Regions from separate parts of the Phormidesmis priestleyi ULC007 genome, predicted to be linked through region 3. Evidence: predicted binding sites of a transcription regulator. Region 3 holds the regulator's gene; each other region holds the start of a gene.

Region 1 (6,905 bases), on a different contig from region 3:
AAGCCAATCAGATTGTGAATCAATTTGAAACCATTCGCGATCGAATTCTTAATTCGGCTCAAGAACTACGCAATCAGGCAACTGCAAAGGCATCTGAGGTGCGGCAACGAGTCGAAGATTATCTTCGCAACACCCAAAAAGAAGAACTGAATCCCGATGCGATCGAGCGCGAGTTAAAACTGGTGTTTGAAGACCCTCAAGCCGGATTGATGGCACTGCGGTCGCGCTTGGCTCAGTTCGATCGCGAGACGCTGGTGTCTCTGTTGAGCCAGCGTCAAGACCTCAGTCAAGAACAGGTTAACCAGATTCTCGATCGCGTTGAGTCAGTTCGCGACCGCATTCTGCAAGCGCCGCGCCAACTTGCCGACACCGCTAAAGCGCAATATGATCAGACTTTGACCGCGATTGCTGACTATCTGAGAAGCACTGATCTCGAAGAACTCAATCCTGAAGGCATTCGCAGAGACTTGACTACACTGCTTAACGACCCAAAAGCAGGCGGCAATGCCTTGAGATCGCGGCTTGCTAACGTCGATCGAGACACGCTGGTTAAACTTCTTAGCCAGCGCCAAGATTTGAGCGAAGCGCAAGTCAATCGCGCGATCGACCAGGTTCAAGACACCATCCGCGATTTTGTGAGAGCGCCGCGTCGCCTCGTCAGTCGTGCCCAACAGCAAGCGCTGACGTTTGAGTCTAGCCTGGAAACCTATCTGAAAAATACCCAAAAAGAAGAACTCAACCCCGAAGGCATCAAGCGCGATTTAAGCCTACTGCTGAGTGATCCGCGGGCGGGTGTGAGCAGCGTGGGCGATCGGCTCTCTCACGTCAATCGAGACACGCTGGTGGCATTGCTCTCTCAACGCAAAGACATCACTGAAGAAGAAGCCAATCAAATCATTGATCAAGTTCTGTCTGTGCGAGACGCGTTTGCAGCGCAATTTGAGAAACTTCAGCAGCGCTTTCAGTCAGTGATTGACCGCACGACTGAGAATCTTAGCCACTATCTCAATTCGTTAAATCGCCCTGAGTTAAATTACGAAGGCATCAAGCAAGATTTCAGCAAGCTGTTTGACGATCCCCAAGCGGGAGCCGATGCCCTGCGGAATCGATTGGGGCAGTTCGATCGCAACACCCTGACTGCCGTTCTCGGCTCGATTCCTAACTTGTCTGAGACTGATGCCGATCGCATCATCAGCCAGATTGAAACAGCGCGAGATGGGGTATTGCATCAGGCAGACTATATCCAGCACGAAACCCAGCGACGGATCAAATCCCTGCAACATCAAGCTAAAAAGCAAGCCCTCGAAACGCAAAAAGCCGCAGCCACAGCCGCTTGGTGGTTATTTGGCACGGCATTGACTTCGCTAGCAGCCTCGGCGATCGCGGGTGCTTTAGCGGTCGGTGGAGTAAATGGGTTGCGATTCTAATCGCAATGTAGGGGCATGGTGTACCTTGCCCCTACGCATATTGGGGTTATTTATTAATATGGATATTAAATTTTGGCGTTCAATGCAAAACCAGAATTGAAATTATACAAAAAACGCATCATTCTAGCGATTTTCGTAGCCTAAATTACAGTCTTGCACTGGTCACATCTAAAAATTGCGCGTAGTCTAGCTAAGGAATGGCGCTACAGAGAATCTTTGATAATGACTAAGAAGACGTTGGTTGTCATCGGCAACGGCATGGTCGGTCACAAGTTTTTAGAACAGATGATCGCCAAAAAAGCGATCGACGATTGGCATCTCGTTACCTTCTGTGAAGAACCTCGCGTTGCTTACGATCGGGTCAACTTAAGCGGCTTCTTTTCAGGCAAAACGGCTGCTGACTTGACCCTCGTCGAACCCGGACTTTATCAAGATCACAACATTCAGATCTACGTGGGTGATAAAGCAATTCGCATCGATCGCGATCACAAAACGGTGACTTCTGCTAACGGCATCACGATTGGTTATGACAACGTTGTGATTGCAACTGGCTCCTATCCATTTGTGCCACCGATTCCTGGAAAAGACACGCAAGGAACATTTGTTTATCGCACGATCGACGATTTAGAAGCGATGGCGGCTCATGCCAAAAGCGCTAAAGTCGGGGTCGTGATTGGTGGCGGATTGTTGGGGTTAGAATGCGCCAACGCCTTAAAGCATATGGGATTAGAAACCCATGTTGTTGAGTTTGCCCCTCGCTTAATGCCCGTACAAGTAGACGACGCAGGCGGCACCGTTCTTAAAAACAAAATTGAGGCTCTAGGAGTCGCCGTTCACGCCAGCAAATCGACCACTGCGATCGTCAGCGAAAATGGCAGAGTTACCAAAATGCAGTTTGCGGATGGTGACGAGCTTCAGACCGATATGATTGTGTTTTCTGCGGGCATTCGTCCTCGTGATGAGATTGCGAGAGATTGCGGATTAGCCGTGGGCGATCGCGGGGGCATTGTGATTAATGATCACTGTCAGACTTCTGATCCTGATATCTATGCGATCGGAGAATGTGCCCTTTACGATAATCGGATCTATGGGCTAGTGGCTCCTGGCTACACAATGGCAACAGTTGTGGCTGATAATCTTTGCGATCGCGGCAGCAATGCTTTTACGGGTGCAGATATGTCTACCAAGCTGAAATTGCTGGGCGTAGATGTCGCTAGTTTTGGTGATGCGTTTAGCAAAACTTCTGGTGCAAAAGAGTTTGCCATTATCGACTCGATTCAGGGCATTTATAAAAAGATTGTGGTGGATGAATCGGGCGATCGGCTCCTTGGCGGCATCCTAGTCGGCGATGCGTCTGCCTACGGCAATTTGCTGCAACTGATGCAAAACCAAATTGTGCTGCCGCCTCACCCCGAAGATTTGTTGTTGCCGCCTCGTGAAGGTCAATCGAGCTTTGCAATGGGTGTGGAAAGTCTGCCCGACACGGCACAGATTTGCTCTTGCAACAACGTTACTAAAGGACAGATTTGCAGCGCGATTCAAGAACAGGGATTGACAGATATCGCCAGCGTCAAGAAATGTACGCAAGCGGGAACCGGATGTGGAGGCTGCGTTCCACTCGTCACCGATCTGTTAAAAGATCAGTTAAAGAAAGCCGGAGTCGAGGTCAAAAATCATCTCTGCGAACACTTCGCTTATTCTCGTCAAGAACTCTATCACCTGATTCGGACTCAAAAAATTGAGACTTTTGATCAGTTGCTGGCGGGTCATGGACAGGGCAAAGGTTGCGAAATTTGTAAGCCTGCCGTTGGCTCAATTCTCGCCTCTGCTTGGAATGATTATGTGCTGAATCCGCCGCATGTTGGGCTGCAAGATACGAACGATGCCTTCCTCGCTAACATTCAAAAAGATGGCACTTACTCCGTTATTCCTCGCATTCCTGGCGGAGAAATCACGCCCGATCGCCTAATCGTGTTAGGTGAAGTCGCCAAAGAATTCGGACTCTACACCAAAATCACAGGCGGACAGCGCATCGATTTATTAGGCGCACGAGTCGATCAGCTTCCCCTGATTTGGAAACGATTGATCGATGCTGGATTTGAGTCAGGTCACGCCTACGGTAAAGCCTTGAGAACTGTGAAATCCTGCGTGGGCAGCACTTGGTGCCGATTTGGAGTGCAAGACTCAACTTCACTCGCGATCGAGGTTGAGCTGCGCTATCGAGGCTTACGCGCCCCTCACAAGCTTAAGTCTGCGGTGTCTGGCTGCACTCGTGAATGTGCCGAAGCGCAAAGCAAAGACTTTGGCATTATCGCCACCGAAAACGGCTGGAATCTCTATGTGTGTGGCAATGGTGGCATTAGACCTCAACACGCTCAACTGATTGCTGAAGACATCGACAAAGAGACGCTGATTAAATACATCGATCGCTTCTTAATGTTCTACATTCGCACCGCTAATCGCCTAGAACGCACAGCAACCTGGCTCAACAAACTTGAAGGCGGCATCGATTATCTTAAGCAAGTGGTAATCCACGATTCGCTGGGCATCTGTGACGAGTTAGAGGCAGAAATGGCGCATCAAGTTGAGACTTACGCTTGTGAATGGAAAACGACGATCGACGATCCAACCAAGCTGATGCGCTTCCGCCATTTTGTCAACGTTGATCAACCTGATCCCAGTTTGGTACACGTCGAAGAACGCGGACAAAAACGTCCGGCGTTTGACGATGAAAAAGAATTGGTGATCACGGGCGAACGATCGTAATCCTCAGGACTTACGCATTTTGACCAAAACCTCCGAGGTTTGCGTAAGTCCTAATCATTGCAAGACCGTTCTCGAAAAAGTTCTAAAAATTCCTATTACTTATGATTCAAGCTTTGCCTACTCAATCGTTAATTAATCAATGGGTGACGATTTGCCCGATCGAGCAAATCTTGCCCAACACGGGAGTCTGTGCCCTGGTCGAAGGTCAGCAAGTTGCAGTTTTTCGGGTTGGAGATGGCACCGAGATTTATGCTCTCAGCAACTACGACCCGTTTAGCAAAGCCTTTGTGCTGTCACGGGGCATTATTGGCGATCGTAACGGCATCCCTAAAGTGGCATCTCCGATCTACAAACAAAATTTCAATCTGCAAACGGGGCAGTGCCTTGACGACGAAACCGTCAGGATTCCAACCTTTGCCGTGAGGGTGATCGAAATGCAAGTGCAAGTCAGCGTTTAAATTTCCTTCTCGCGACATATATCGCGATCGAGGTGTCACCGATAGCGTTAAGAATAAAGAGTATGAAAAAAGATTTATACTCAATTTCTGAAAGCGGGAACGCCGATGATTACTATATTGGAAAACTCTGAACTCAAATTGACGATTCGCCCTGACTTAGGAGGACGAATTGATCAACTCATAGACCAAAAAACCGGGCATGAGTGGCTCTGGCATCCACCTGATTATGATGCAAGTCAAACGCGATCGCTCCCGGTGGGTGCCTCATTTGACGACCATTGGTCAGGTGGTTGGGATGAGATGTTTCCCAATGACGGAGAAGGGTTGTCTCAAAATCGGCATCTGGTCGATCATGGGGAACTGTGGTCGCAGGCGTGGGATGTCGTAGAGACTACACCTTCTAGCATTAAGATGGCGCGATTTTGTGAAACGGTGCCTGTCAGCGTCGAAAAAACCATTCGATTAGAGGAAACTCAGGCTCGAATTGAGTTTCAGTTTCACAACAAATCTGATGAAACGATTCCGTTTTTGTTTAAACACCACGCTGCGATCGCCATCGAAGCTGGAGACGAAATTCTGCTGCCCGACTGCCTAATTGAGCCAGTCGCCTTGGGCTTTAGCAAAATTATTGGACGCGCTCAAAAAACTCATTTCCCGAAAGCGTTTGCCGCCGACGGTCAAGAAGTTGATTTACGAAAAGCTTTGCCGCGATCGTCCCACTCACAAGAATTCTTTTACAGTTCAGATCTGGCTAAAGGAGAGTGTGGAATTCGCAATCAGCGATCGGGCACTGCTTTGATGATGACCTTTGATCAGGCTGATTTTCCTTATGTTTGGGTCTTTCAAATCTATGGCGGCTGGCGTGATTATTATGTGCTGGTGATGGAGCCTTGCACCACCATTCCCTATGATTTAGATGTGGCTTGTCAAAATGGAACGGCTGCTCAACTGCAACCCAAAGAACGTCAGCGCCGCACATTGACAATTCACCTACAGCGATAGGAGGAATCTAGACTAGCGATCGCAGTTACAACTTCTATTAGTTGATTAGAGTCGATGCCTCTATTGCTAGGGGATGAGGGCAAAAGGCTAAAACGTAGACCGAACTATGTGCGATTTTATGTAATTTACGATCTTAAGCAGAGTCAAGCCCTAAAGCGATCGCTGCATTCTGTCCCCCAAATCCAAAACTAAAGCAAAGGGCGTTTCCAGCCGCCGTAGATCGCGCAGTCCTGACAAAATCTAAGTCAAATTCAGGAGATTTTAGCCCCACACAAGGCGGCAAAGTTTTGTGCCGTAACGCCATCAGACAAAAAGCAGCCCCCAGCGCACCGGATGCCCCGATCGTGTGCCCGGTTGCCCCCTTCGTCGAACTCACAGGCACCCCGGATGGAAACAACTGCTGAATTAAGTGAGCTTCGTTGCGATCGTTGAGCTGCGTCGATGTTCCATGCGCGTGAATATAGTCGATGTCTTGAGGCGAAAGATTGCTGCGCTGGAGGCATTGCCAAACGGCAGCGATCGCGGCTTTACTCTCTGGCTCAGGCGCACTGACATGATGACCATCTGCGGTCAACCCAAATCCTAAAATTTGACCGTAAGTTTTAGCGCCTCGATCTTTTGCGATCGCTGCGGATTCGAGTACCAAGATAGCTCCCCCTTCGCCAAGCACTAATCCCTCACGATCAACATCAAACGGATAACAGCCCGTCTTTGCTAAAGCGCCCATCCGATCAAATCCAATCAGCGTTAGTGGCGTAATTGCCGCTTCGATGGCTCCCGCAATGACGCGCTGACACTGCCCCGATCGGATTAGTTCATAGCCTTGAGCGATCGCCCAAATTCCGGTTGCACAAGCCGCCATTGGTGAGAGCACCGGAGCGCAGGTTTGTAGGAGATTAGCGGCGGCGATCGCTGCCGCATTGGGCAACGTCTTCAACCAGCTTTTTAAAAGAATCGACTCATCTTCTAAATAAGGCTGTCGAGATAATTTCTCCCACTCAGCCTGATTTCCTCGACTTGAGCCAACCACCACTCCGCAATCTGACAGAGGCAGCCCCAGCCCCGCATCTTGAAGCGCCTCTAGCACGATTTGTTGAGTCAGTGGCACCAATTCCGCAGGTTGAGGGCTGATCAACGCCAGAGGTTTTGGCTCTAGATCTAAAAAGGGTTGGTAGAGTTGAATGCCCGATCGTGCCTCTACCAACCCATGCCAGCTAGCTTCTAAATTGCCCAAGGCTGAAGCCAGCCCAAT
Region 2 (6,905 bases), on a different contig from region 3:
CTGGTTTGGGCAGATGTCTGACTCGAAACCAATTAGGGGCTATCATCGCACGGGCTATATCTGGAGCGGTATGACTCTACAAGCAGTCTGCCTGTTTTTGGCGGTGCAGGTCGTTTGGAAACTGGGTGCCAGCGCTGCTACGGGCTGGACTACGCAAAGCACGGTTTGGGCTGCCCTACTCGCGTTGATGTTTGGGCTGTATGGCTTGTGTATTAGCGCCAGTTCGACCCCATTTATGGCGCTGCTGGTCGATATCACTGACGAAGATCAGCGATCGAAGGTTGTCGGAATTGTCTGGTCAATGCTGATGATTGGGATTATCATCGGCGCGATCGTCGGGCAAAAAATGCTGACTGGCTTAACGCCCGAAACGTTGCAGCCAGTGGTGAATCGGCTGTTTACAATTTTTCCGATCGCGGTCATTGGTCTCACATTTCTGGCGACATTTGGCATTGAGAAGAAATATTCACGCTATGCGTCACGATCGCAGTTAGCCGAGCGAGAAGATCAAATTACGTTAGGCAGAGCTTTAAAGGTTCTGACTGCCAGCCGACAAACAGGAATCTTTTTCGCGTTTTTGCTGGTGATGACGATTAGTTTATTTCTTCAGCAGCCCGTTTTAGAACCTTATGCCCGCGAAGTGTTTGGCATGACGATCGCCGAAAGTGCCGGACTCAACAAATACTGGGGATACGGCGTTTTGGCGGGAATGGGCATCGGCGGCTTTCTGGTTGTGCCTCGTCTCGGTAAACAGCGGACTGCAAAAATGGGTTGCTTGCTGACGAGCGCTTGTTTTCTGCTGATCATTATTTCTGGCTCTACGCAAACTCAAGTTTTGCTCAAAAGTGCCGTGATTCTGTTTGGCTTGTCTTCGGGTGTGCTGACCAATAGTGCAGTCAGTTTAATGCTGGATCTAACTGCCGCAGAAACCGCAGGAACCTTTGTCGGAGCATGGGGACTGGCTCAAGCTTTGTCTCAAGCCAGCGCAACTTTGGCGGGAGGCGTGATTCTTGACATCGGTCGTCAACTCTTTCAGCAGCCCTTCTTTGCTTTTAGCTTGGTGTTTGCTTGTGAGGCGCTAGGCATGATTTTGGCAGTCATATTGCTGGCGCGAGTCAACGTTCAAGAATTTAGAACGAAGTCTCAAACTGCGATCGCTGCCGTTCTCGAAACCGAACTCGATTAATATTAGATTCCCAAATGACTGATTTTTGGACTCAAATTCTCGATTTTTCTCAAGCCGAAACTCAGCGAGTCGGCACCCAACTGCTACAAGATTTTGGTCAGGCGCAAGCATCTGAAAAATCCGATGGTAGTTTGGTGACCCAATCCGATCAGTGGGCAGATCAAGAATTGCGGAATGCGATCGCTCACACATTTCCAACCCACGGCGTTTTGAGTGAAGAAACCGAACATATTTTCCCCGATCAAGACTGGTGCTGGGTGATTGATCCGTTAGATGGCACGACGAATTTTGCGAGAGGTCTGCCACTCTGGGGCATCTCACTGGGCTTACTTTATAAAGGAATTCCAGTCTTCGGATATGTGCATTTCCCACCGTTGAGACAATCTTTTCACGGGTTTTGGCAAGGTTCATCGGGGCTGACGATGCCAACGGGAGCGTTTCTCAACCAGAAGCCGATTCACGCTAGTCAAGATGCTTTGACGAGCAACCACTTTTTTAATCTGTGCGCTCGAAGTATCTCGGTGCTCAAAAATCCCTTTCCTGCCAAAATTCGGATGTTGGGTGTGTCAACTTACAATTTTTTGACGGTCGCCGCTGGAGCAACTTTAGGAGGAATTGAAGCTACACCAAAAATTTGGGATATCACCGCAGTCTGGGCGATCGTGCAAGCGGCTGGCGCAGTCTGGCACCCACTCGAACCCAATCCCATCTTTCCTTTACAAGTTGGAGAGAATTATAGTCAGCGATCGTTCCCAACGTTGGTCGTCAGTCGCGCCGATTTGCTACCCGTTTTTGAGCCGTTGGTAAGTTCGATCAGAAGCCGTTAAGTTCCATCCATGACGACTGATATTGCACTGCCCCACTTCAGATTAAGTTGTCTTTGAGCATTATCACGACTAGCCGCAATTTCAACCCAGCCATGACTGCCAACTAAAGCAAGAATTTCTCCAGGTTCGCTGTCTGAGTAGGTGGATTTGCTTGGATAAGTCGAGTTCTCTAGGCTGACGCTCCAAGACTTTCCAGCCACTTCGTCACCTGAAATATTTGTAATCAAGTTGCCGAAATGGTCGATCGCTTGAATTACTCCCCAAATCGTGTTTCCTATACAAGTCGGGTTAGCGATCGGCAGATGAATAATCGTTCTCAAACCAATTTCAGTCCCCAGTTCTCTGATCGGTACTCCGCTTGCTAGGTGCGCTCCGATCGGGGCAAAAATGTCACGTCCGTGAAAGGTCGTGCTTGGAGATGACGTGCGCCAATAGAAAGGATTGGTTAACTCAACGGCAGCGATCGCTGAATTCTGGCTCAAAACGCCACTCACTAGCCCATTATCGGGAGCCACTAAAAATCCAGACTCAAGTTGAATGGCGATCGCGCGTCGCAGACTTCCCACGCTGGGATCAACAACTGCTATGTGCACCGTCCCGGCCGGAAAGTAGGGATAGGCGTTCATCAAGTGAAACCGAGCCGCAGCAATGTCTTGAGGTGGAACTTGATGCGTCAGATCAATCATGGTGAGGGTGGGATTGATCTGAGCGATCGTGCCTTTCATCACCGCTACATAGACATCGCTCAACCCAAAATCGCTGAGTAGCGTCAGAATCATAATGATTTCTTATATTTCTAATCATTAATTTTGGTAGTATAAACTACCGTTTGAATCTTAGATGTTATGATTAGAAGACAATCACATAGCACAAATATTTTTTTGGAAATGTCCGATATGAACAGAAATCGTCAGCAAACCTTCACACAAGCTGCCACTGCTCACCGCGAAAATCTGCAAAAAAACTTGCAGCGCCGCATGGAAGCCGCGAGAGACAGAGGCGACGAAAACCTTTTAAAAATGCTCGAAGCAGAAGCAAACTACCTCAAGTAATTTGTGTTCAAGAACCCCAGATCCCGCCTTCAAGTTGGAGTGAATAAAAGGTACAGACTTAATAGTTTGTACCTTTTTGTTATTGATTGCTCAATATTTTTTTTACTGGCTGGGTTTCTCAAGCTCCATCCTTGCCTTGTATACTGAGCTTTGAGTTTTGTAACCCGCCCCACAGAGGCGAATTGTCTCGATTAGGGAGAGAGTATCTATGAAAGTCGCAGTCACAGGGGCAACCGGATTTGTGGGCAGTCGTTTAGTAGAGCGGTTAAACGCTGAGGGGCATCAAGTCATCGTCTTGACTCGCAATGCGACCAAAGCAGAGCAAGCCTTCCCAAACTCTACTGATCCCAATCTAGAAATTGTTGCCTACAATCCAACTCAGTCGGGAGCTTGGCAAGAGAAGATTTCAGGCTGTGATGGCGTGGTGAATCTGGCAGGAGAAGCGATCGCCGAAAATCGGTGGACACCAGAACGCAAACAATCTTTAATGGACAGTCGCAAAATCACGACTCAAAAACTCGTTGAAGCCATTGCCAACGCCAATCCTAAGCCTTCGGTTTTGGTCAATGCCTCCGCGATCGGCTTTTATGGCACTAGCGAAACTGTCACCTTTGACGAAACCAGTGCTGCTGGCAATGATTTTCTGGCAGAAGTTTGCCAAACCTGGGAAGCCGAAGCAAGCAAGGTCAAGGAAAGCGGCGTTCGTCTGGTGATTTTGCGGCTTGGAATTGTTTTAGGAATGGGCGGTGCCTTGGGCAAAATGCTTACGCCTTTTAAGCTGTTTGCAGGTGGGCCGATCGGCAGCGGCAATCAGTGGTTTTCCTGGATTCATCGAGACGATTTAGTCAGCTTGATTTTACGAGCATTGACGCGACCTGAGATGGAAGGGGTTTTTAATGCCACGGCTCCGCAGCCCGTTCGCATGGCGGAGATGACGACGACGCTGGGGCAAGTGATGAATCGTCCTTCGTGGCTCCCGGTGCCCAGTTTTGCGCTAGAAGCGATGTTGGGTGATGGCGCTAAAGTCGTGCTTGAAGGTCAAGAAGTTTTGCCCAAACACACGCTAGCCAATGGATTTGAATATCAATATCTGACGATTAAACCAGCACTAGAGGAAATTTTGGGTTAATTCTATCGGTTTTTCAGAGTTGCTCAAAATTTTGTTATCTTGGCAAAGCAACACGAACACCCCTCACTGCCCAAGGATCACTCTAAACAGAACCATGCAAACCAAGAAATTAGAGCTACTTTTATTAGCGGGATGTTCTTGCCTTTTTACGATGCTTTGTCAGCCGATCGCGCAAGCTGTCACCGCATCTCCTACAGAAACTGTCCTGCAAATCTCTGCCCAGTTAGAGGGCTTATATTGCAGAACTAATTTTCAAGAAAACTACAGAGCCAAAGCTAATAAGTAGCCACTGTCCTGAATCTAGCCCTACTTTTTAGAACCGTGATGTTCGCAAGGTGGGGCTGAAATTGATTTATCCAACCACCCGGCTGCCTGCTGTAATCGCAAAAGCGCCTCTTCGGGCTGATCTTTTAAAAGGAAAATTAGAGCAACGGCGGCTTGTTCACGCGATCGCGCCAGCCGATTTGACTTTAGTCGGTGCCAATCACGATCGCTGATACTCAACTTTTCGGTCAGTGCCTGTGCTAACTCAAGGGCGCTGAACTCAGAAAGCTTGTTGGTTGCGACTGGGTTAGAGGCTTCTGTCTGAGAAGATTGCATCATTGTCAAGTCGGGCATAGAACGCTGCTTTAACGGAATGGGTAAAATGAATTTACTCATTACTCTTACTTTACTACGCTTGAATGCCACCATCCCAAGACCCCGATCGTTTATCCACCAGTCACGAATCCGACGATTCAGCGCTCACCTTTGAGCAAGTTCTTGAGCGCGTGGAGCGATCGCTTCAGGAACTCAAAGAGCGCCATGCCCAAATCGAGCATGATCAGCAGCTTCAAAAGAATTTAGAGGAGCGATCGCAAATGATCCGATCGCAGCTCCGCCAAAGCAAATCTTCTAGCCTTAAATTAGAATTGCAGAAGCTCGAAAAGCAGCTAGAAGAGCTGGAATTTAATCTAGAAAGCCGCTTATTTTCGTGGGCTGGCTTTAAAGAAGTTTTCTGGCAAGCCGTGCGATTTGGTGGACTGGGGATCGCCGTTGGCTGGTCGCTTGCCTTCTACACTTTAAAGAATCCGGCTCCCAACAACACAAGCCCTGCTCCTCAAACCTTAGCCCCCTAATCTCATGACACGACGCATTTCAGAACTGCTGCGCCACGGACAACCCAACGAATTAGTCACGATTAAAGGCTGGGTTCGCACCAAGCGAGAACAGAAAGGCTTCTCGTTTATTGAAGTCAACGATGGTTCGTCGATGGCAGGTTTGCAAGTGGTGATGAACGCTGACTTACCGGACTATGAGTCGATCGTCAAACGACTCAGCACCGGGGCATCGGTTGAAGTATCAGGGGTTTTAGTATCGTCGCTAGGCAAAGGGCAACGTATTGAGGTCAAGGCGAACTCGGTAATCGTTTATGGCGAGGCTGATCCAGAGACCTATCCGCTTCAGAAGAAACGCCATTCGTTTGAGTTTTTGCGAGAGATTGGACATCTGCGATCGCGCACCAATACGCTAGGAGCCGTCTTTAGAGTTCGCAATGCTTGCTCGATGGCAATCCACCAATTCTTTCAAGAACAAGGTTTCATCTGGGTTCACACTCCAATTCTCACAGCAAGCGATTGTGAAGGGGCAGGCGAAATGTTTGCCGTCACTAGTTTGGATCTCAAGAAAGTTCCGTTAACTGAAAATCAATCGGTTGATTACACCCAAGATTTTTTCGGCAAACCTACTTATTTGACAGTCAGCGGACAGCTAGAAGCCGAAATTATGGCAACCGCATTCAGCAATGTCTACACGTTTGGTCCAACGTTTCGCGCCGAAAACTCTAACACGTCTCGTCACTTGGCAGAGTTTTGGATGGTCGAACCAGAAATGGCGTTCTGTGACTTAGAAGGAGACATGGATTTAGCGGAAGCATTCCTCAAATACATCTTTTCTTATGTGCTAGAAAAGTGCCCTGAAGATATGCAGTTTTTTAACGATCGCATCGATAACTCAGTCCTCACAACGGCTGAAAATATTATTCAAAACGAGTTTGAGCGAGTCACTTATACCAAGGCAGTTGAGCTTTTGCTGAAGAGCGATCGACCCTTCGAGTATCCCGTCGAGTGGGGCTTAGATCTGCAATCTGAACACGAGCGGTTTTTAGCCGAGGAACTCTTTAAAAAGCCCGTGATTGTGACAGATTACCCGACACAAATCAAAGCCTTTTATATGCGTTTGAACGAAGACGAAAAAACCGTTCGCGCTATGGATATTCTCGCTCCGAAAATCGGTGAAATTATCGGCGGTTCTCAGCGAGAAGAACGGCTTGATGTTCTAGAACGACGCATTCAAGCACAAGGATTGGAATTAAAAGACTACTGGTGGTATCTAGATTTGCGGAGATATGGCACCGTTCCCCACGCAGGATTTGGGTTGGGATTCGAGCGCTTAGTACAGTTCATGACAGGAATGGGCAACATTCGCGACGTGATTCCATTTCCTAGAACTCCTTTAAACGTCGAGTTTTAAGTCTCAATAAAAAACCTGGAGAGTAATCAAGTTACTTCCAGGCAAATGGTCAGATAAAATCAGTCGTGAGAACTACATCAAACCGAGTTGCTCTAAGATGCCCTTGCCTGTCATTAGCTCAGTAGCGAACCCGATCGCGATGCCTAGCATTGCTAGACGACCGTTCCAAGACTCAGCAAACTTGGTAAAGCCGATTTTGC
Region 3 (6,905 bases):
GCGCCCTGGAAACACGGCTTTTTTACGCAACAGTTTGCACCGCGATCGCCCTTTGAGATCACGGAGGCGTTGTATCCATTTGCTCAGGCATATCGCGCTAAACAAGTGCATGGCAACGTCGTGTTGGCACCGTCAGAAATGCCAACTCCGTTAACGAATGAGAATCTACCCGATGCCGATGGAGTAATTTCGGAGCAAGCCAGTCAAGCGATGTGGGTTTGCAGCGCTGACTGTACCCCAGTGCTGATTGCGGATGTCAAGACAGGTCAAGTGGCTGCTGTCCATGCGGGATGGCGGGGAACGGCTCAAAAGATTGTGCCCGGCACGATCGCGCGTCTCTGCCAGCAAGGGAGCCAAATTCAAGATTTGCGGGTAGCGATGGGCCCAGCGATCGCAGGGGAAGTCTATCAGGTTTCTACTCATGTGGCAGTCGAGGTCGGAGCGACTGTCATCAACCTCGATTTAGAAAGTTCTTTAGACGCGAACGTAGAACGATTACTAGAAATGCCCAATTCTCCAGTGCTGTCTGACTCGACATCGGGGCGAGTGCGATTAGATGTGCGACGAGTTAATGCTCTGCAACTAGAGCGATTGGGACTTGGCGAAGAACAGATCGCGATCGCGCCTCACTGCACCTATCAAGACTCTCTGAATTTCTTTTCATACCGACGTGAAAAATTAAAGAAAGCTCAGTGGTCAGGCATCGTCAGCACCTAATCACCGCCTTCTAGTTTTTGCCATAATATTTTTCTAGCAGCGATCGCAGCATATCAACCATCGGAATGCCTTCTTCGACCGCTTTAGCTTTGATAGCTTTGTGCAACGGCTTAGAGATATCTAAAGTCAGCCGTTTCATTTTCACTGATTTCTCAGAAGACTGATCTTTAGTATCTTTAGCGGACTTTTTGGAGGTGATTTCGACTGCTTTTTCGTCAGGCACCCCTTCGATCGGTGCGACAGCTTTTGTTTTTGTGATCTTTTTAGCAACGTGAGCTGCTTTTTCGGCAACAGGTTTTACTGCTGCTGCAACAGTTTCTGCGACAGACACCGAGGCCTCAGGAGCAGGGCTTTCTTCAGCACTTTTTCCACCAGCCCACTCATTCAGATTGGTGGGTGCTGACGTTCCATTAGATTTTGAGACAGTTTTAGTTTTCTTATTAACCATGTTCTGTATTTACGATTTAGTGCTTTTACAGAATATCGTATTTACAGAAACAAGGATCAATTAGTTACAGGAATTACCTGATCACTAAGTGAACTGCTGACTCAAGGTGACTGGGTTATGCACCGTGATTTTTTTCTTGTGAATTGAGATCATTTTGTCTTGACGTAAATCGCCTAACAGCCGAGTCACTGTGACGCGAGTTGAGCCGATCGCTTCAGCAATGGCCTGGTGTGAGAGCTTCAGATCGATCGTGATCCCATCTTGACCAGGAACCCCAAAATCGCGGCAGAGAATCAGCAAGAAGCTAACTAGGCGAGAACCCATATCTCGATGGGCCAGAGTTTCGATCATCATCTCAGTTTGCAGAATTCGAGACGACAAACCCCGCAGCATCAGCATTGACAATTCGGGGTTGTCTTTGAGCGCTTTTTCGACTTGCTCGATCGGCACCGACAACAACTCAGCCGGGGTAAACGCAACCGCGTGATAGAAGCGATCGGAACGCTGCCCCGTAATCAGCGATAACACGCCAAAGACACTATTCTCGCGCAGTAGGGCAACGGTGATTTCTTCACCTGCTTCATAAACTCTAGAGAGCTTCACTGCCCCTTTTAATAAGAAATAAACCCGCTCTGCCGGGTCGCCTGGAAAGAAAATCGTCTTGCCGCGCTCAAACGTCTCTACGACTGGCGGGAAGGCTCCTCCACCAATCTGACGAAACATCGTTGCTAAGGGTCGCTCTTTGGTCACTACCATTTCCTTTGTCGTAACTCCTACTCCAATTTTCTCCCTGTCATCGACGGAGCCTTAATCTAAGACTTTTCTGTGAGAGATTGATGACTTTAGAACACTTAAACTCACTCTCGCGGTACTTTTTGTGCCTAATACTACCTTATTTCTTCTAGCAGCCGGAAGTTTTCTGAAAACCGGGTAGGGACTCTGTTATTACTTCAAGTTTTTCAATAACTCAATTAAGATTTGCCCACATCCTAGCGCTAAGTAAAGCGATTTGCACTTCAACCGTTACCCGTCGCACTGTAGTCTTGTAGATGCTATTGAAATGAATGTCTATGTTGAACCTGACTGGAAAAAACGCTCTGGTGACTGGAATTGCCAATAACAAGTCGATCGCGTGGGGCATTGCTCAACAACTCCACAAAGCGGGCGCAAATCTTGGCATCACCTACCTGCCCGATGAACGGGGAAGGATGGAGAAAAAGGTTGCCGAACTCGTAGAGCCATTGCAGCCCAGCTTATTTTTGCCGTTAAATGTTCAGGACGATGACCAGATTCAGGCGACGTTTGACACGGTGCGCGACCAATGGAATCAGCTAGATATTCTCATTCACTGTCTAGCCTTTGCCAGTAAAGACGATCTGTCTGGCGACTTTAGCAAAACGAGTCGCGCTGGGTTCACCACGGCTCTTGACATCAGTGCTTATTCGTTAATCAAGCTGGCTGGCGTTGCAAAACCTTTGATGACCAACGGCGGCAGCATTGTCACGATGACCTATTTTGGCGGTGTGAAAGTGATCCCCAATTACAATGTCATGGGGATTGCAAAAGCGGCATTAGAAATGAATGTGCGATATCTCGCCTCTGAGATGGGGGCACAAAATATTCGAGTTAACGCGATCTCAGCCGGCCCGATTCGGACGTTGGCTTCGTCGGCGGTGGGCGGAATTTTAGATATGATTCACCACGTTGAAGCGGTGGCTCCTCTGGGTCGGACGGTGACTCAAACAGAAGTCGGCAATACGGCAGCGTTTTTGTGTAGTGATTTGTCTAGCGGCATTACGGGACAAACGATCTACGTTGATGCTGGATACGAAATCATGGGGATGACGGGATCAAAAAGCGCGGCAGAGTAGGGACGCGATCGCCCCACCAGCAAATCCAGCAGTGTTGACTAAAATAAAATGCTGCTGGATTTTTTGGATTGCAGAGATAATGGAAAATAATCTTCAAAATGACTCCTATGCAGACCAGCGATCGTCTTCAAGTTGCGCCTTCCTACATTCCTGAAGGGAATCGGACTGCCTCGGTCAGCCGCAAAACAGGTGAAACCGATGTGCATATCAGCCTCAACTTAGATGGCACAGGTCAGTGCGTTGCCAAAACGGGAATTCCTTTTCTCGATCATATGCTGCACCAGATTTCATCACACGGGCTGATTGATTTAGAGGTGCAAGCAATAGGCGATATCGAGATTGATGATCACCACACCAACGAAGATGTCGGAATTACGCTGGGAATGGCGTTTGCCAAAGCACTGGGCGATCGCAAAGGCATCGTGCGGTTTGGTCATTTTGTTGCGCCGCTCGATGAAGCCCTCGTTCAAATTGCGCTTGATTTTTCGGGTCGCCCCCACTTGAGTTATGGGTTAGAGATTCCGACTCAGCGAGTGGGAACGTATGATACGCAACTGGTGCGAGAATTTTTTGTGGCGATCGTCAATCACTCTCAGATGACGCTGCACATTCGTCAGCTAGACGGCATTAACTCCCATCACATTATCGAGGCGACGTTTAAAGCGTTTGCGCGATCGCTCCGCATGGCAGCCGAGATCGATCCGCGTCGTGCCCATACGATTCCTAGCTCTAAAGGCGTACTATAAGCTTGACAATCTATCTCAAAGGTGATGAAAAAGACTAGTCACTCTGTAAACCTCTCAGAAAAGGGTTTAGTGGCTATACTCTGCTTTAAGCCTGACCCTCAGCAGGTGACTTTTTTTACTAGTTTTCCAAGCTCATGACTAGCGAACCTGAAAAACCTGTTGGCGATATCCTACTCGTAGATGACATAGACAATTTGCGATCGCTGTCAGGGTTGTTGACGCAACAGGGGCACAAAGTTCGCAAAGTGACTGATGGAATGTTGGCACTGCAAGCGGCAATTTTGAATCCTCCCGATCTGATTTTGCTTGACATTGTGATGCCATCGTTGAGTGGCTATCAGGCGTGCAGCTTTCTTAAATCTAGCGATCGCACTCGCGATATCCCGATTATTTTTCTCAGCGCCAATGATGAAGCGCTCGATAAAGTGATGGCGTTTCGCTTTGGGGGATCTGACTACATCACCAAGCCTTTTGAACCTGCCGAAGTGTTAGTACGAATCGAGACTCAGTTGAAACTCAGTCAGTTGCAACAGCAGCTTCAAGCGCAAAACGTGCAGCTTCAGCAAGAACTCACCGATCGTCGCGCTGCCGAAACGGTTCTAAAAAGGTTGAACCGAGAGCTAGAAATCAAAGTGCAGACACGCACATCAGAACTCATCGATCGCAACGAACAACTTCTCAATCTGCAAACTCACCTACAAACTGCTCTGGCTCAAGCGCAACACCCAAATGATCTCCAATCAGAGCTAATGAGTCGGATTTCTCGTGAATTCTACGCGCCTTTGTCTGTGATTACCCTCTCAGCAGAATTGTTGGCACGATCGCCCCATAAAGAAGGTGGCTCTCCAGAAAATTTGCTGAACAATCGTCACTTTCAGCGCATTACTGAGAGTGTCAGCCGCCTTCAGCAAATGCTAGAGAATACGCTTTTCTTGGCGCAAGCAGAAGCTCGCTCTTTGCCATTTAATCCTCAACCTCTGAAGCTGACCGAGTTTTGTCAAACACTAGTAGCGGAATGGCATCTTTCGCCCGATAGCCTTCATCGTCTGGTGTTTACAAAGCACAAGGAGCAATCGATCGTCATTTATGCCGATACGGCGTTGCTCAAACAGATGGTGACGCAACTGATCGCCAATGCCTTGCGATATTCGCCCGATGGGGGAACGGTGCAGATAGAGTTGTGCGATCAGCAAAATGGAATTGTGTTTTGCGTTCAAGATCAAGGAATTGGCATTCCTGTGGCGGATCGTGAGAGAGTGTTTGAGCGATTTTATCGTGCCAGCAATGCGAGTTCGATTCCGGGTAACCCTGGTGCGGGGTTGGGGTTAGCGGTTGTGAAATGGATTGCAGAATTACACGGCGGAGCGGTAAAAATTGCCAACGCGGCAGGTCAGGGCACCCTGATCACGGTTTCTTTGCCGATCGCTAACAAAACGACTGCCTTGGCGATCGATGAGTAGACGGGCATCTCACCACAAAACCTCTTTTTTTCAGTCATTTAGCTGACTTAAGTCTGACAGCACCTCACACTACATCCTATTAACTCTATTTTTTCAGCAATTTGGCTCAGGGCAAATCTAGACTCAGGGGCGTAAGCCTTGCCTAAGCTCAGGATGATGGCTGATGTAGAATTAACTTCCTCTACTTAAAATCTAGTACGTAATCACGACACTATCCCTTTTTACATCCAACCGTAGGAAAACTCTAATTTTCTTCTGTTGGCCTGAATTAAAAGAGGGTATCTAGATTCCTGTTCTGCATATAGAAACATCCGCCTAGTTTAAAGACATTTGCTTCTGCAATTTTTGCCCGTTGGCAGATTTTGACGATCGCTTCAAACAATTTATAACGCGATTTATAAAGCGATCGTTTGATGTTTCTTTTAACAAGGCAAATCGCACACTTGAAATCACGGAGTGGATAAAAAAATGTCACTGATGACACGCTGCATTGCAGAGTTTTTCGGCACATTCTGGCTCGTTTTTGGCGGATGTGGTAGCGCTGTTTTAGCGGCTGCTTACACTGCTGATGCCGCAAAGATTGGTGAAACAACACTCTTTCCGCTAGGAATTGGGCTTGGGCACATTTCTGGCGCTCACCTTAACCCTGCTGTCTCATTTGGTCTGTTTGTCGCCAAGCGATTTCGAGGTGGCGCAGACTTGCTGGGCTATATCGTGGCGCAAGTGCTAGGAGGAATTGCTGCCGCGGGTCTGCTTTATCTGATCGCCAGCGGTAAACCAGGCTTCACGCTATCTGGCTCAAACCCACTAGCGACCAACGGGTTTGGGGCGCACTCTCCCGGTGGTTACTCCTTACTGGCTTGTCTGGTGATTGAAGTCGTGCTGACGTTCTTCTTCTTGATGATTATTTTGGGTGCGACTGATGTTCGTGCCCCTCAAGGCATTGCTCCGATCGGCATTGGTTTCGCTTTAACGCTGATTCACCTGATCAGCATTCCGGTCACCAACACCTCAGTCAACCCGGCTCGGAGTCTCGGCCCTGCGCTGATTGTGGGCGGCGAACTGCTCGGACAGGTTTGGCTATTCTGGGTTGCACCGATTTTGGGTGCTGTGATTGCAGGAGTTGTTTATTCTGCTCTGTTTAGCGAAACAACGGTGGCAGAAGAGCGGGCGAGAGAAATTATTTAGATTTTCTACGATCGTGCCCCCTTCTCACGGGGGCAAATTCCCAAATTCTAAAGAGATTCCCTAAGATCACGGAAATGTGATGTAATTTTTGTGAGTGTTTTGCAGCGATCAAGCTCCTGTCCTGTGGAATCTCGATAAATTTACTAACTTAACTAAAGAAAAATCTATGATACGGAACATTTGCAGCAACGCGCTGTTGACGATCGGACTATTGGTCAGCGCGAGTGTTGCGGCTCCAGTCTGGACGACAGCCCAAACCGCTAGCCCGTTTCGCGCCGATTGGCAGCCTCTGGGTCATGTAAATCCTAAAAAGCCAGTGCGGGTGCAGTTTGTTAATGAATCGAGCCAAGTCGTTGAATATACGCTAGTCGGACACACAAAGGGCAGAAAAATTGCGGCTGGCAAGACCGATGAAGTCAGCAATGTGCCGCTTCCCGTCTATCTAGCAATCAATCCGGTGCGCGATCGCGTCTAT

What was found. Region 3 encodes NtcA, which controls nitrogen genes in cyanobacteria. Its sites were predicted from a motif close to TTTGTANNNNNNNNTACAAA; they were not measured.
Region 1: the regulator NtcA is predicted to act here: its motif matches at 1,560-1,579, upstream of nirB (nitrite reductase large subunit NirB).
Region 2: the regulator NtcA is predicted to act here: its motif matches at 2,823-2,842, upstream of C7B65_RS03740 (SAM hydrolase/SAM-dependent halogenase family protein).

The regions. Positions count from the first base shown of each region.
Region 1 is NZ_PVWG01000041.1:12,501-19,405, forward strand. It holds gene C7B65_RS21480 (hypothetical protein) at 1-1,427, shown strand, start outside; gene nirB (nitrite reductase large subunit NirB) at 1,650-4,193, shown strand; gene nirD (nitrite reductase small subunit NirD) at 4,295-4,651, shown strand; gene C7B65_RS21495 (DUF4432 family protein) at 4,757-5,653, shown strand; gene C7B65_RS21500 (beta-ketoacyl-ACP synthase) at 5,787-6,905, opposite strand, start outside.
Region 2 is NZ_PVWG01000002.1:285,606-292,510, forward strand. It holds gene C7B65_RS03730 (BCD family MFS transporter) at 1-1,186, shown strand, start outside; gene C7B65_RS03735 (inositol monophosphatase family protein) at 1,201-2,013, shown strand; gene C7B65_RS03740 (SAM hydrolase/SAM-dependent halogenase family protein) at 2,010-2,792, opposite strand; gene pirA (arginine synthesis PII-interacting regulator PirA) at 2,910-3,065, shown strand; gene thyD (thylakoid membrane protein ThyD) at 3,274-4,194, shown strand; gene C7B65_RS03750 (hypothetical protein) at 4,289-4,480, shown strand; gene C7B65_RS03755 (DUF6439 family protein) at 4,501-4,854, opposite strand; gene C7B65_RS03760 (sll0565 family protein) at 4,878-5,312, shown strand; gene asnS (asparagine--tRNA ligase) at 5,317-6,705, shown strand; gene C7B65_RS03770 (high light inducible protein) at 6,778-6,905, opposite strand, start outside.
Region 3 is NZ_PVWG01000009.1:93,047-99,951, forward strand. It holds gene pgeF (peptidoglycan editing factor PgeF) at 1-717, shown strand, start outside; gene C7B65_RS10500 (hypothetical protein) at 728-1,165, opposite strand; gene ntcA (global nitrogen regulator NtcA) at 1,250-1,921, opposite strand; gene fabI (enoyl-ACP reductase FabI) at 2,236-3,036, shown strand; gene hisB (imidazoleglycerol-phosphate dehydratase HisB) at 3,135-3,782, shown strand; gene C7B65_RS10520 (hybrid sensor histidine kinase/response regulator) at 3,917-5,242, shown strand; gene aqpZ (aquaporin Z) at 5,711-6,430, shown strand; gene C7B65_RS10530 (hypothetical protein) at 6,597-6,905, shown strand, end outside.